Regions from separate parts of the uncultured Azonexus sp. genome, predicted to be linked through region 1. Evidence: riboswitches for the same ligand, from Rfam matches in the RefSeq annotation. Region 1 holds a riboswitch; the other holds the start of a gene.
What was found. A riboswitch is a leader RNA that binds a small molecule or an ion and turns the genes downstream of it on or off. The one in region 1 is predicted to bind cobalamin.

Region 2: it holds a riboswitch for cobalamin, as region 1 does, so the genes downstream of both, Q0799_RS05490 (DUF2796 domain-containing protein) here and cobT (nicotinate-nucleotide--dimethylbenzimidazole phosphoribosyltransferase) in region 1, are expected to answer to the same signal.

What each region holds. Positions count from the first base shown of each region.
Region 1 covers NZ_CALJNI010000008.1:155,107-162,743, forward strand. Annotated here, with positions in the region: gene Q0799_RS06700 (sensor histidine kinase) at 1-718, shown strand, start outside; gene Q0799_RS06705 (LTA synthase family protein) at 789-2,774, shown strand; gene cobC (alpha-ribazole phosphatase family protein) at 2,753-3,286, opposite strand; gene Q0799_RS06715 (adenosylcobinamide-GDP ribazoletransferase) at 3,274-4,035, opposite strand; gene cobT (nicotinate-nucleotide--dimethylbenzimidazole phosphoribosyltransferase) at 4,038-5,081, opposite strand; cobalamin riboswitch at 5,155-5,369, opposite strand; gene cobU (bifunctional adenosylcobinamide kinase/adenosylcobinamide-phosphate guanylyltransferase) at 5,343-5,897, shown strand; gene Q0799_RS06730 (class I SAM-dependent methyltransferase) at 5,898-6,569, opposite strand; gene Q0799_RS06735 (cobyric acid synthase) at 6,626-7,637, opposite strand, start outside.
Region 2 covers NZ_CALJNI010000006.1:15,070-22,706, reverse strand. Annotated here, with positions in the region: gene Q0799_RS05520 (DUF2325 domain-containing protein) at 1-777, opposite strand, end outside; gene Q0799_RS05515 (hypothetical protein) at 805-1,230, opposite strand; gene Q0799_RS05510 (hypothetical protein) at 1,214-1,420, opposite strand; gene Q0799_RS05505 (hemin uptake protein HemP) at 1,684-1,914, opposite strand; gene rpsD (30S ribosomal protein S4) at 1,933-2,550, opposite strand; gene Q0799_RS05495 (hypothetical protein) at 2,580-2,846, opposite strand; cobalamin riboswitch at 2,968-3,199, shown strand; gene Q0799_RS05490 (DUF2796 domain-containing protein) at 3,267-3,791, shown strand; gene Q0799_RS05485 (hypothetical protein) at 3,791-4,252, shown strand; gene Q0799_RS05480 (DUF2149 domain-containing protein) at 4,249-4,551, shown strand; gene cobN (cobaltochelatase subunit CobN) at 4,548-7,637, shown strand, end outside.

The DNA.
Region 1 (7,637 bases):
CGGCCTGGTCAGTCAGGGCCGCAGCGACAACGTCGGCGATGGCTACGGACCCGAGCTCGACCCCCTGGCCAGGGAGCTGGATACCGTTCTCGCCCGCAATGCGCGCATCGTCGAAAGAGCCCGCGGGCACGCTGCCGACCTCAGCCACGCCCTGAAAAAACCGCTGACGCTGCTGCACGCGGAAAGCACGATCCAGGACCACCCCATGCTCCGGCAACAAGTCAATCACATGACCCAGCTGATCGACCGCCATCTGGCCCGCGCCGGCAGCGGCGCCGGTGCCATCCGGGCGATTGCCGTCGGCGAGCGCGTCAGCAGCCTGCTGGCCCTGATGCAGCGTCTGCATGCGGGTCGCCAGTTGACCTGGCAGGCAACGATCCCGCCCGAGCTTCACTGGCGCGGCGAAGCCACCGACTTCGAGGAAATGCTGGGCAACCTGCTGGACAACGCCGGCAAATGGGCGACCAGCACGGTCTGCATCCGTGCCGGCATCGATGCCGGCAATCTGGTGGTCGATATCGACGATGACGGCCCAGGCATGTCGCCGACCCAGTTGCTCGCCTGCATGAGACGCGGCCAGCGATTCGACGAGAGCGTCGAGGGCAGCGGCCTCGGCCTGGTCATCGCCCGGGACATCGCCGAAACCTACGGCGGTGAAATCAAGTTGAGTGCATCCGGACGCGGCGGACTGCACGTCTGCCTGAAACTGCCGGCCTGAATCTTCCCGTTTAAGTTCCGTTTAATCGACTTGCGCCAGACTTCGGGTCTGTTCATTTGCCGAAGTCCGCATGCGCTCCAGTTCTTCCGTTTTCCAACGTATCGATCCCTGCGGCCCCTACGCCGGAATCGCCATGCTTTTCCTGCTCGGCCTGCCCATGCTCACGCTGTCGCGCAGCGCGCTGATGCTGTGGCAATCGGAACGCGTCGCTGCCACCGGCATCTGGCCGACCATGCTGCTGCAGGGCATCCGTGTCGACATCATCCAGCTTTCGCTGCTCGCCCTGCCGCTGCTGCTGCTTGCACCATTGCTCGCCGGCAAGCGCCTGTGGCCGGCATGGCGCCGCTTGAACGTCGCCTGGATCACGCTCGCAATCGCCGCCCTGACCTTGCTGGAAATCGCCTCGCCGGCCTTCATCAGCGAATACGACAGCCGGCCGAACCGGCTGTTCGTCGAATACCTGAAGTATCCCAACGAAGTTGTCGCCATGCTGTGGAACGGCTTTCGCCTGCACCTGGTCGGCGGACTGCTGGTCACCGGCCTCGCCGGCTGGATCGCCTGGCGGGTGATGCGCAACTGGCAGCAACGGGAAGCCCCCTGGTCGGGATGGAAACTCTGGCTGACCTGGCCGATCCTGTTCCTGATTTGTGCACTGGCCATCCGCTCCAGCCTCCAGCACCGCCCGGCCAACCCGGCGATGTTCGCACTGACCGCCGACCCGATGGTCAATACGCTGATCCTCAATTCCGCCTGGTCGGTCACGCACGCGATCTACGGCATGCAGCATGAAGCCAATTCCAGCGACATCTACGGCAAGATGGAACCCGCCGACATCCTTGCCGAATTCCGTCAGGCCCGCGCCAGCTTCGGCAGCCCGCATCCGCTGCTCGACGATGCGGAGATTCCGACCCTGGTTGACCAGAAGGCGACGGTGCGCCGGGCCAAGCCGCTGAATCTGGTGATCATCCTCGAGGAAAGCCTGGGCGCGACCTTCGTCGAATCGCTGGGCGGCGTGCCGGTGACGCCCAACCTGGAAAAACTCAAGCACGAAGGCTGGTGGTTCGAGCAGCTCTACGCCACCGGCACGCGCTCGATCCGCGGCATCGAGGCGGTCACCACCGGCTTCCTGCCGACGCCGGCGCAGGCTGTGGTCAAGCTGTCGCTGGCCCAGCGCAACTTTGCCACGCTGGCCGGAATTCTCGGCCAGCACGGCTACGAATCCGAATTCATCTACGGCGGCGAAGCGCATTTCGACAACATGCGCAGTTTCTTCACCGGTAATGGTTTTTCGTTGATCACCGAGCAGAAGGACTATAAGAACCCGAAATTCGTCGCCAGCTGGGGCGTTTCCGACGAAGACCTGTTCGACAAGACGCACGAGCGCTTGCAGGCCAAGCACACCGAGGGGCAACCCAGTTTCACGCTGGTATTCACCTCGACCAATCACGCCCCCTTCGAGTTTCCGGACGGCCGCATCGAACTGCACGAGCAGCCCAAGCAGACCGAAAACAACGCCGTCAAATACACCGACCACGCACTCGGCGAATTCATCGCCAAGGCCAAGGCCAGCAGCTACTGGCAGGACACGATCTTCGTCGTCGTCGCCGACCACGACATCCGTGTGCGCGGCGACAGCATGGTACCGGTCGAGCGCTTTCACATCCCCGGCCTGATCCTCGGCGCCGACATCCAGCCCAAGCGGGTGAAAACGGTCGCCAGCCAGATCGACCTGGCACCAACGCTGCTCTCGCTGATTGGCGTCGATGCCAAACACCCGATGCCCGGCCGCGACCTGACCCGCGAAGCCGACAACCTGCCGGGTCGCGCGATGATGCAGTACGAACAGAACTATGGCTGGATGGAAGGCAACCAGGTCGTCGTCCTGCGCCCGGAAAAGGAACCCGCCTTCGCCCACTACGACCGCCAGACGAAGCGCCTGAGCGCCGCCGAGGCCCCGCCCACCGACGGCGAGGCACTCGCCAGACGGGCATTGGCGCACGCGCTGCTGCCGGCCTGGCTATACCGCGAGCAGCGCTACCGGCTGCCCGAAGAATAATCGAGCCGGGTCAGGCTGCCATACTCCGGCGCCGGCCGATTCAGGGCCGCCGCCAGCGTCTCGCCGGCCGCCGCCACGAGCAGCGCACGGATCACGCCAGCGTGGGTGACCAGCAGATGCGCTCCGGCCGGTAGTTCGTCGACGAAGGCAAGCACGCGCTGCTGCAACCGACGCGGCGACTCGCCGCCGGGCGGCGCGTAGCCGTCGATGTCGGCAGCCCAGGCATCGAGTTCGGCACGCGCGATGTCGTCCCACGAACGACCTTCCCAGGCACCGAAATCCAGTTCCATCAGCCGCGCGTCGAGGCGCGGTGCCGGCTGCAGGACTTCAGCCAACGTCCGGCAGCGTTGCAACGGACTGCTCCACACCGGCAATTCGGGTGGCAGTTCGCGACGCAGGCGCTCGGCGACAGGCACCGAATCTTCGGCCGCGACGTCGAGTTGACCGTAACAGACGCCGGGCGCGATCAAGGGTCGCGGGTGGCGCACCAGGTACAGCGTCAGCGCGGCCATTGCGCGAGCAGCCCCAGGTAGAAGGCGATTTCGGCAAGCTGCTGGGTGGCGCCCAGGCAGTCGCCGGTATAACCGCCCAGCCAGCGGCGGAACTTGGCCGCCAGCCAGGCCGTGGCCAGCAGCGCCAGCACAAGCCCTACCACTGCCTGTTGCCAGGGCAGCCAGAGTAGCGGCGCCAGCGCGAATGCCAAGGCGAACAGCAATGCCCCCGGCGCCAGCCGCTGGGCCAGCGGCCTGGCCTTGGACTGCGCGTCGTCGCGCGCGTAGTCCAAGGTTGCCAGCAGCAGTGTCGCACAGCCGCGCGACCCGGCATGCCCGGCGAGCAGCGCCGCCGGCACCAGTGCCGGATCGAGCGCCGCCAGCAAGACGAACTTGCCGGTCAGCCCCAGCCATAACGCGACAACGCCGTAACTGCCGACCCGCGAATCCTTCATGATCGCCAGGATGCGCGTCTTGTCCCAGCCGCCGCCGAGACCGTCGGCGGTATCGGACAGGCCGTCCTCGTGGAAGGCGCCGGTAGCGTAAAGCGTTGCCGCCATCGCCAGCAGCACGGCGACCGGCTGCGGCCAGAACTGCAGCGCGGCCAGGCAGACCAGCGCGGCAATGCCGCCGACGACCAGGCCGACCGCCGGAAACCAGCGCGCCGAATGGTTCAGTGCTTCAGCCGAATGGCCGACCCAGGCCGGCACCGGCAGCCGCGTGAAGAAACGCACGGCGCCGAGGAAGTAGTCGAGCTCGCGGCGCAGCATGGCTAACCGGCGACGCCGGCCGACTCGAAGCTGGCCATTTCGTTGAGGAAGGCGACCGCCGCCTGGACCAGCGGAAAAGCCAGCGCGGCGCCGGTGCCCTCACCCAGGCGCAGGCCCAGATCAAGCAGCGGCTCTGCCTGCAACGCCTGCAACTGCGCGCGGTGGCCGGGCTCGGCCGAACGGTGGCAGAAGACGCAGTAGTCGAGCAAGGCCGGTTCGAGGCGCGCGGCGACCAACGCCGCGGAACCGACGATGAAACCGTCGATGAGCAGCACCATCTTCGCTTCCGCCGCCGCCAGCATGGCGCCGACCATGGTCGCGATCTCGAAACCGCCGAACTCGGCGAGCACGGCAAAGGCGTCGTCGGCCCCGCCGGCGTTGCGGTAGCGGGTCAGCGCCTGCTCCAGCAGCGCCTGCTTGCGCGCCAGCCCGGCGTCGTCGAGACCGGTGCCGCGACCGACGCAATCGGCCAGAGGCACGCCGGTCAGGCAGTGGGTGATCAAGGACGCCGAGGCGGTGTTGCCGATGCCCATCTCGCCGAATCCGACCACCTTGCAGCCGGCTGCCGCCAGGCCGAAGACCACGCCGGCGCCCTGCTCGATGGCCTGCGCGCACTGCGCCGCCGTCATCGCCGGGGATTCCAGGTAATTGGCCGTGCCCGGCGCCACCTTGAGATCGATCAGGCCTTCACGCGGACCGCCGAAATCATGGGCGACTCCGGCATCGACCACCGACAGGCCGAGACCGTTCTGGCGCGCGAAGACGTTGATTGCCGCGCCGCCGGCGAGGAAGTTCTCGACCATCTGCCAGGTCACATCCTGCGGATAGGCCGAGACGCCGGCCTTGGCCGCGCCGTGATCGCCGGCGAAGACCAGCATCTGCGGCCGGTCGAGCGACGGCGTCAGCGTCTGCTGGATCAGGCCGATGCGCACCGCCAACGCCTCCAGCTGGCCGAGCGAGCCGGGCGGCTTGGTCTTGCGGTCGACCTTGTGCTTGAGCGAATTTTCCATGCCCCGGTCCGGGGCGGTGATTGCGAACGAATGCATCCGATTCTCCAAAAGCGAAAGGGCCTCGCGACGACGTTTGGCCAACGCAGTCGCGAAGCCCTTGTCCACAGGCTTCAAAATGAAGATGTCCGACAGGTCTTCTGGCTTCCGGATCGTCCGATCCGCTGCGCCTTCCCGGCAGGTCTGTTTCCCTGCGTAGTGGCATCGTGCAGCGGCCGTCCCCGGTTACAGCGGCGGGCCCGCCCCGGAATAGAGTTGTCTCGCACCGGGTTCCGTTTTGTCGAACGCGCTGATTATACAATGGCGGCCATGAATGAACTGATCCTCGGCGGCGCCCGTTCGGGCAAGAGCCGCCATGCCGAGCAACGCGCTCTCGAATCCGGCCAGCGGGTCGTCTATGTCGCCACCGCCGAATCGCGCGACGGCGAGATGGCGCGCCGCATCGCCCACCACCGCGAACGCCGCCCGGCCGACTGGGGCTGCGTCGAGGAGCCGCTGCACCTGGCCGCGCGCCTGCGCGAACTGGCGGCGCCCGACACCTGCATCCTGGTCGATTGCCTGACGCTGTGGCTGTCCAACCTGCTTTTCGCCGGCCGCGCTGCCGCCCAGGCCGACGCCGGCGAGGCCGTCGACTGCCCGCTGTTCGCCGGCGAGACAGCGGCACTGATCGAAACGCTGCCGCAACTGCCCGGGCGGATCATCCTGGTCTCCAACGAGGTCGGCTGGGGCATCGTGCCGATGCACCCGGTCTCGCGCCTGTTCGCCGACGAACAGGGCCGGCTCAACCAGCACGTCGCCGCAGTCTGCGATCAGGTGACGCTGGTCGCCGCCGGCCTGCCGCTGACGCTGAAGTAGTCAGGCGCGCTTGCGCAGCGTATAGACCCGCCACATCGCATAGCCGGGCAGAAAATCCCTGTAGCCGACGATGTCGAAGCCGGCCGTGGCAAACTCGGCCTCAATGACCCGGCGCGGCACGACGAAGCGGTTGTTGTTAACCGGCCGCCTTGCCTCCAGCCGGGCCCGCCGCCAAGCCTTGAAATTGCCATCCGCCCACAGCGAAAGCACGACGGTTTGACGGGAAACCCGGTAAAACTCGCGCAACATCGCCAGCCGATGCGCCGGCTCAGCGATATGATGCAGCAGACGCATGCTGAACACGCAATCCACGGCATCGCCGGCTAGATCGATGGCGAAGGCCGAAGTCTGGAAGGCCTCGACGCGGCCAACGATCTCCGGGGCCTGCGTGGCGCGGGCCACGTCAATCATGTCGGCCGAGTTATCGGCAGCGAGAATGCGGCGATCCTGCCTTTCCGACAGCATCGGCCAAAAACGCCCTGCGCCGCAAGGCAGATCAAGGACGCTCGCCGGATCGCCGGCCATCGCCAACGCCGCCCGCGCGATCTGTTGCTCGCGCCAGTCGGAAAGACGACGCATCAGCCCGGACCGATGCTTGTAAAAATAGTGCTGCGCGTGCTCGCGGTCATACTTGCGTGAAAACTCGAGTTCGATTGGTGCTTTCCCTGCCATGGCCTACTTCCTCCTTTAGGAAGCCCTATTGTCGGCGGTACTGTCTAAACAGATTCTTAACGCAGGCTAACGGCGGCCAGCCAGGGCCTGAGCTTTTCCCAGTCGAACGCCGCCTCGACCGAATCGGCCAGGCGGTCGAGATCAGCTTCGCGGCGGGCGGCGAAATCGACGCTGTCGACCTCGCCGGCACCGGCCCAGTTCAACAATGCAGCCAGGGCCTCGGGATGGTCGAAAACGCCGTGGCAGTAGGTGCCGAGCACCTGGTCGTCAGCCGAGATGGCGCCGTCGGCACGGCCATCGGCCAGCTGCACGGCGGCCCGTGTCAAGCCATCGCCCTGGGTGACGCCGAGGTGAATTTCGTAGCCGGTCATCGCCGGTTGTCCTTCGAGATGCAGATGACCGCTGACATTGCGCAACTGCTTTTCGCTTTCCAGCGTCGTGTCCACCGCCAGGAAACCGAGGCCCGCCGTCGTTCCCGGCTGTCCTTCGAGACCGAGCGGGTCGGCAATGCTGCGCCCGAGCATCTGGTAGCCGCCGCACAGGCCGATCACCTTGCCGCCGTAGCGCAAGTGGCGGGCGATGGCCTGATCGTGGCCGTGGGCGCGCAACCAGTCGAGGTCGGCACGCACTGCCTTGGAACCGGGCAGGACGATCAGGTCGGCCGGCGGCAAGGCTTCGCCCGGCGCGATCCAGCGGAAATCGACCTGCGGATGCAGGCGCAACGGATCGAGATCGTTGTGGTTGGAGGTGCGCGGGTAGGCCGGCGCGACGACGCGGATTCTTGCCGTTTTCTTGCCGTCGACCGTGGACGTCGCGATCGCGTCCTCGGCGTCGAGCATCAGCCCGTGCAGGTAGGGCAGCACACCGAGCACCGGCTTGCCGGTGCGCTGTTCGAGCCAGTCGAGACCGGGTTCAAGCAACGCAATGTCACCACGGAAACGATTGATGACGAAGCCGACGACGCGCGCCTGCTCGGACGCTGACAGCAGTTCCAGCGTACCGACCAGATGGGCGAAGACGCCTCCGCGGTCTATGTCGGCGACGATGATCACCGGGCAATCGACCGCC
Region 2 (7,637 bases), on a different contig from region 1:
CTGCCGGTCCTTGAGGTCGGGCAGGCTGCCGCGCAGCTGATCGAGTTGTCCGGCCTGGTTGGCGATCAGTGCTTCACGCCCGGCCAGTTCGGCGCGCAGGTCGATGACGCGCTGGCCCATTGCCTGGGTCTCGATCGATTTTTCCTGGCGCAGCGATTCGTTTTCCTGGCGGGCTTTTTCCAGTTGCTGCTTGAGTTGCCGGTTTTCGGCCTGCAGCGACTTCAAGGTCTTCAGATCGGCCCGGGTGCCGGTGCCGACCTGATGCTGGATCATGTGGATGTCGCCATAGACCTCGTGCTCCAGCGTCGAGTCGCAGGCCGGGTGAGTCCAGGTGGCCCACAGGGCGGCCGGAATTTCGCTGCCGATGGCGGTGGCTTCGCGCCACAGCTTGCGCAGCGCGTCGCTGTCCTTGGCGCCGGCAAAGCGACGAATGGTGGCGTGATAGCGCTTTTCCAGTTGCTTGTGCAGCACTTCGGCGAGTTTGCTGCGGATCTCGCAATTGCCAACGGCCGTGGTGTGCAGGACGAAATCGGTGGTATCCGCGGGGAAATGCATCACCTTTTTCATCAGGCTGCGCAATTCGGCGACATCGAAACAGGTGCCGATCACCGGGCAGTGAAACTTGTGGGCGATTTCCCAGAGCTTGCGGCGTCGGGAGCTGGTCGGGGCGTCTTGCGGCAACTGCGGTGCAGCGTTGATCATTGACTCGAACAAGGCCAGCGGGCGGCGGCTCGGTGTAAAGCTGCCGCCGGCGACATGATGGGGAAAATCAGGCATGCGCGAATTCCTTGGCAAGTAGCGGGTTCAGGCGTGATGGCTGGCGCGCTGGCACAAGCGGAAGGCGAGGTCGTCGCGCTCGCGGGCCAGGCGCTCGCACTCGCGGTGCGCGGCGCAGATGGTCTTGTCCATGTGCCAGACGCGCTGGGCGGCGACGATCAATTGTTCGTTGGCTTCCCGCAGTTCCATCAGTTGTTGGCCCAGTTCGATGATGGCCTGGCCGGATTCGAGCTGGGCGATGCGCGCGCGCAGATTGCTGGATTGTGCTTCCAGCAAGGCGATGCGATTGGCTTGTTCGATGCTGCGGGCAGCATTGAGCGTGATCATCCGCTTCTGGCTGCTGCGGGCTTTCTGCAAGGCGCGGCGCAGGGCGGCGTTTTCTCTTTCCAGGGCACTCTGCGGCTCGCCAGGTTCCTTTTCGAGGATGGCGCGGTTTTCAAGCGGGGCAAGCATGGTGTAACTCCTGGCGCTGACCCAGGCGTTGGCTGGCGCGTTCGCACAATTCACGGGTTTCATGATCGATGTCCTGGTCGCACAGGTGCTCAAGCAGTCGTGCCGCGTGCAGCGCGGATTGACGACACCCAGTCTCTTCGTGGATCAGGACCAGGCTGAGGGTGGCGGCCCAGATGTCGCTTTTCGGCATGGCTTTCTCCTCAGAAACCGGCGCCGGCCAGCATCAGCCAGAGCAGGGTGGCGGCGATACCGGTATGGATCAACAGACTGTTCATGTGGCACCTCGCATGAGTGAGAATGGTTCTTAATATACGTGAATGGCAAATTAAGTCAAACAAGAATTATTTCGTTTTGTGACAATGTTATTTCCGGGTGGAGGGCGCCGGCGTGTGATCGGCGCCCTCCGGAGGAGCAGGCGGGGTCAGCGACCTGCTCCGGCTTGCTCGGTGGGGCTTACTTGGTCAGGATCAGCTTGCCTTGGCGGGTGATGCGCAGGCGGTACTCGCTGCCACTGTGGCGGATGCAGATTTCGTTGCATTCGCCAAACAGGGCTTTGCTGGCGATGCACTGGATCGCGCAGCTTGCGGTCCGGGCGGCGGCTTGTTCGGGCTTGAGACGCAAGGTCGGGCGCGGACCGTTGGCATGCAGGAACGGAATGCGCAGAGTCTGTTTGCTCGGTTCCATGATGGGCTCCTCGAGGGATTACATCCGGGTGGCGTAGTACTCGACCACACGCTGCAGGTCGAGTGGGAAGGGCGCCGCGTCGCCATCGGGCAGGTGGGTCAGGCGGGCGCAGGTCGTCGCGTCATCGAAGGCGATCCATTGCGGACGCTCCAGCGCCGGCTCTTCGAGCGTGGCGCGCACCAGATCGATCTTGCGTCCGGCCTCGGTCGGGCCGAAGGCGTCGCCGATGCGCAGGCGGATCGAGGGAATGGTCACGCGCTTGCCGTTGAGCTGGAAATGACCGTGGCTGACCAGTTGGCGGGCGGCCGGAATGGTCGGCGCGAAACCTGCGCGGAAGACCATGTTGTCGAGGCGGCGTTCGAGCAGTTCGACCAGCTTGTTGCCGGTGGCGCCGCGATCCTTCTTGGCATCGGCGACGGCGCGGCGTAGCTGGCGTTCGCTCAGACCGTAGTTGTAGCGCAGCTTCTGTTTTTCCATCAGTTGCAGGCCGAATTCGGACTTGCGCGAGGTGACTTTGCGGGCGCCGTGCTGGCCGGGCGGCTGGTTGCGTTCCTGCATCGACTTGCGCGACAGCCCCGGCAGATCGACGCCGAGGGCGCGCAGGACTTTGAGGCGGGGGCCGGTATAACGGGACATGATTACTCTCTCTCGTACTGTGATTGATGTCAGTGGGTCTGGCAGCCGGGGTGGGCCAGCGGGTAGCAATCGACCGGAACCGAAGCGGGGTGGCAGTGCACCGCCTCCCAGCCACCGAGGACTTCCTGCAGCGTGCTCTTCAGGTAGGGATTGAGTTCGGCGCTGTCAGCCACGCTGCGCAGATGAGTGCGCAAGGCTTCGGTCTTGTGGAAGGTGGCGCCGCGCAGGGCTGACGAGGACAACAGGTGGATGACGGCAGCCAGCCTGAGTTCGAGGGGCATGTCGGCGTGTTCCATGAGGGGCGCTCCAGTCGGTTCGGGGAAACTGGCTGGCTGGCCGGAAACGCGGCTTGCTGGCTAATGAATGAGAATTATTGTTAATAATTCATTTGGCGTCAAGCGTCTTTTTCGCAGGCTGTGCTAACATCCACTCGTTGGTGCTCGCGCTTGCCTCGGCCGGCGCGGTTAAACGGGAAGCTGGGAGATTGGCCGTCAGGCAGCTCCAACCAGCGCTGCCCCCGCAACGGTAAGTGGATGGACGTCCGCGTCCAGTTTTCACCCTGCAGCCACTGGCGATGCAACGCATCCCGGGAAGGCGGTGAAGGCAAGATCCACCAGCCCGGATACCGGCCAACAGGGTGGTCCGCGCATGCGCCGGGCCGTAATGCCTGATGTCGACGGGGAGGTCGGCAGGGCGTCATTTTGGAACTTCTTCCCATGTCAAAAATCCCCACGCGTGTGGCGGCGTGCGCCGTGTTCACGGCGGCTGCCTGTTTTTCCCCGCTTTCCCTGGCCCACGGCAACCACACCCACGGTCACGGCAATGTCCAGGTCAGTATTGATGGTGCGGCGCTGACGGTGCGCCTCGATGTGCCGCTCGAAGCCTATCTTGGCTACGACTACCCGCCCCGCAACGAAAAACAGCAGCAGGTCTGGCAGGCCTTCGTCGAACGTGTTGCCGACCCGTTGCGCTTCGTCGAGCCGCCGGCAGAAGCCCAGTGCAAGCTGAGTGGCAGTCGCACCGAACCGGCGCTGGGCGAGGTCGTCGATCCCAAGGTCGATATTGCCAACCTGGTGCACGAAATCCGCTTCGAGTGCGCGCAGCCCGAAGCGCTCAAGTCGCTGAGCTTCAGCGCCTTCCGTGACCACCCGGGGCTCAAGCAGTTGCGGGTCCGCCTGGAGCGGGCCGGCGCGAAAAAGACCCAGACCATCCGTCCGCGTTTCCCGGCGCTGGTGTTCTGATGCTGGAGGCCGGCTTTACCCAACTCACCCAGTTGCTGCTGACGCCGATTCTCTGGCTGCTGGCGGCGGCGCTGGTCTACGCCTTGTGGATGAGCGGCGCCGTGCTGGTCGAGGCCTGGCAACGGCGTTCGCCGGCCTTCCGCAGTCTGCCCGACGCACCGGAACTGGCGTTCGACGAGATCGAGTTGATCGTCCTGCGCCGGCTTGAGCCGCTGCGCCTGCTCAGCCGGGTGACGCCGATGCTCGGTCTGATCGCCACCATGATCCCGCTCGGCCCGGCGCTGCATGGGGTTGCCAGCGGCAACGGCAGTGCTGCGCTGGCGGTGTTCAGCGACGCCTTTGCCGGCGTCGTGCTGGCGCTGACGGCGGCGGCCATCGGCCTGGTCCTGTATTCCCTACGCCGTCGCTGGCTGCTCGGCGAACTGCTGGCCATCCGCAAGCGCCGGGAGGGCCTGGCGTGAGCCTCAAGCATTTCAACATCCTGGAAGAGGATGACGACGACCCGATGCTCTCGTCGATCAACCTGGTCGATGTCTTTCTCGTTCTGGTCGTCGCCCTGCTGGCGGCGGTCAACCTGTCGTCGGCTGGCGATCCGGGGGCGCCGGTGGAACTGGCGATTCCGGAAAACGGCCAGGAAATCCGCTACCAGGGCACCGGCGACAGCGGCGAAGGAGAGGGCGTGCGGGCCGGCGTTGCCTACCGCTTGCGCGACGGCAGCATCATCTACGTTCCGGAAGACGGCCCGGCCACCAAGCCATGATGCGCTGGCTGGGATGGCTGCTGCTCGCCTGCCTGGCGGGTGCTGCGCAGGCGCGCGAACTGTTGTGGGTGACCGCCGACATCACGCCCAAGGCCCGCACCGCCCTGGTCGAACGCCTGGCGCAGGCGAATGGCTGGCGTTTCCGGCATTTCGATACGCCGCTGACCCTGCCGGAGAGCGAACGCCCGGCGCAGCGCCGGCGCCTGCTGGCGGCGGCCACCAGTGCCGACATGCTGTGGGTCGATGCGCCGCATGCGATGCCGCAGGCACTGCTGGCCGACATGCTGCCGGCTGGCGCGGTCAAAGTGCCGGTGATCTGGATCGGCCCCGAGTCGGTTGCGGCGTCTGATCGGCTGGCTGATTACCTGCGCCACGGTGGCGAAGGCAATGTCCGGGCCGCGCTGACCCTGGCCGCCCGCCGTCTCGCCGGCATGAGCGAGGCGCAAGCTGTAGCTGATCTGCCGACGCCGCGCCCCTGGCCGCGCCAGGGGCTCTACCATCCGGACGCTCCGGACTTCCTGGCCGACGTCGACGCCCTGAAGGCCTGGCGCCGCGATCCACGACCGGCAGTGGCGGTGCTCGTCCATCGCCATCATTTCGTCAATGGCGAAACGGCCTGGCTCGACGCCTGGCTGCGCCGCTTTGATGCCTACGGGCTGGCAGCCTATGCGGTCTTCGGTCAGCAACTCGATGCCGGCGGCCTGCGCCAGTTGCTGGTGGCGCGTGCGGACCGCCGCGACAGCGGCCCGGAAACGGCGCACCCGGCGGTACTGGTGCTGCACCAGCTGGTGTCGAAAGGCGCCGAGCTGCAGACCCTGCTGGCGCGCTGGCAAGTGCCGCTGCTGTCGGCCTTGCCCTATCGCCATGGCGACACCGCCGCCTGGCAGAACGATGCGACCGGCCTGCGTCTGGCCGACACGCCCTTTTACCTGTTCCAGCCGGAAGCGGCGGGCGCCATTGATCCGCTGATCGTCGCCGCCCATCCCGACGATAAGCGGCCGGTCGAACTGATCGAGCGCCAGGCCGATGCACTGATCGCCCGCGCCGCGCGGCAGGTTGCGCTGCAGCGCAAGCCGCCGGCGGAAAAGAAGCTGGCGCTGATGGTGTACAACTATCCGGCCGGCGGCAGCAATTTCGGCGCCTCCTTCCTCAACGTGCCGCGCAGCCTGGAAAACGTCACTGCCGCGCTGGTGCATGCCGGCTACCGCACGCAATCCTTGCCCGAAGCAGCCTGGGTGGCGAACCTGCAACCCTTGCTGAGTGCCTATTATCCCGACGCCGACCTGCGCGCCCTGCTTGCCGCTGACCAGGCCGAGGCCCTGCCGCTGCGCGCCTACCGTGCCTGGTGGAACAGCCTGCCGGCCAACACGCGCCAGCGCATCGCCGGCCACTGGGGCGAGCCGGAGAAAAGCCGTTATCTGGTCGACTGGCAGGGCGAGAAGGTTTTCGTCATTCCCCGCTTGCGGCTCGGTAACGTCTCGGTGCTGCCGCAGCCGCCGCGCGAGGAAACCCTGCATCGCGGCCAGAATCCGTTTTCGCACAAGAGTGGCACGCCGCTGTCGCACCATTATCTGGCGGTCTACCTGTGGGCACGCCAGGGCGATGCCCTGGTCCACTTCGGCACCCACGGCACCCAGGAATGGGCCGGTGGCAAGCCGCGCGGGCTCGACGTCCTCGACGACGCGCTGCTGCCGCTGGGCGACTTGCCGGTGATCTATCCCTACATCGTCGACAACCTCGGCGAGGCGCTGACCGCCAAGCGGCGCGGGCGTGCCGTGCTGCTCAGTCACCGCACGCCGGTGCTGGCGACCAGTGGCCTGGGCCCCGGCATGGCGCAACTGCACGAACTGATGCACGAGTGGGCGATTGCCGACGAAGGGCCGACCAAAATTGCGGTCGGCCAGCGCTTGACCGCGCTGATCGCCGAAAACCGCCTGCACCATGATCTCGGCTGGCCAATCGAACGGGTGCAGCGCGAACTCGATGCCTTCCTCGATGCCCTGCATCCCTGGCTCGACCAGCTTGCCCACGGCAGCCAGCCGCGCGGGCTGGCAGTGTTTGGTGGCGTGCCCGACCCGGCCTTGCGCCGCCTGCAGATATTGCAGGCGCTTCAGCGTCCCTTGCTCGATGCGCTGGGCGAGGACGTCGACGAAACCTTCCTGATGGATTACCGGCACATCGAGAGCTCGCGGCCGATGCGCTGGCTCGAGATTGCATTGAACGACGCCGAGGCCGCCAGTCGCCTCGATCTGCGCCGTGCCGGCGACGATACCGCCGTGCCCAACCGGGCCGGCGAACGGGCCATCGACCCCGAGGCCTTACGCGAACTCGCCGGTCGGGCGCAGGCGCTCGACCGTTTGCTCAGCGTCGAGAACGAGATGCCGGCCCTGCTCGACGCGCTGGCCGGGCGTTTCATCCCGGCCGCTTACGGCGGCGATCCGATCCGCAATCCGGACAGCCTGCCGACCGGGCGCAACCTGATCGGCCTCGACCCCAGCCGCCTGCCGACCCGTCAGGCCTACACCGTGGCGCAACTGCTTTTCGATCAGTGGCTGGCCGGCTGGCTGGACCGCCACGCCGGTGTCCATCCGCAACGTCTGGCCCTGTCGCTGTGGGCCGGCGAAACCCTGCGCCACCAGGGAGTGATGGAGGCGCAGGCGCTGGTCGCCCTGGGCGTAAGGCCTGTTTGGGACGACGCTGGTCGGCCGCGCGGCGTCGAAGTGATCCCCGCCGACGAACTCGGCCGACCGCGCGTCGATGTCCTGCTCAGTGTGACCGGTTCCTACCGCGACCAGTTTCCGGCCTTGATGGCGCTGGTCGATGCGGCGGTCGCTGCCGTCGCCACGGCCGAACCTGGCGGCAGTGTCGCCCGCCACAGTCGGGCGGTGGCCGATGAACTACGCCAGCGCGGCACGCCGCGTGCGCTTGCCGACCGCCTCGGCCAGGCGCGGGTATTCGGCAACGCCGTCGGCGACTACGGCACCGGCATCGCCGAAGCGGTGCTCGACGATCGACTGCAGGAAAAGGATGCACGCCTCGGTCAGATGTTTCTGCAACGCATGAGTCAGCCCTATGTCGACGGCCAG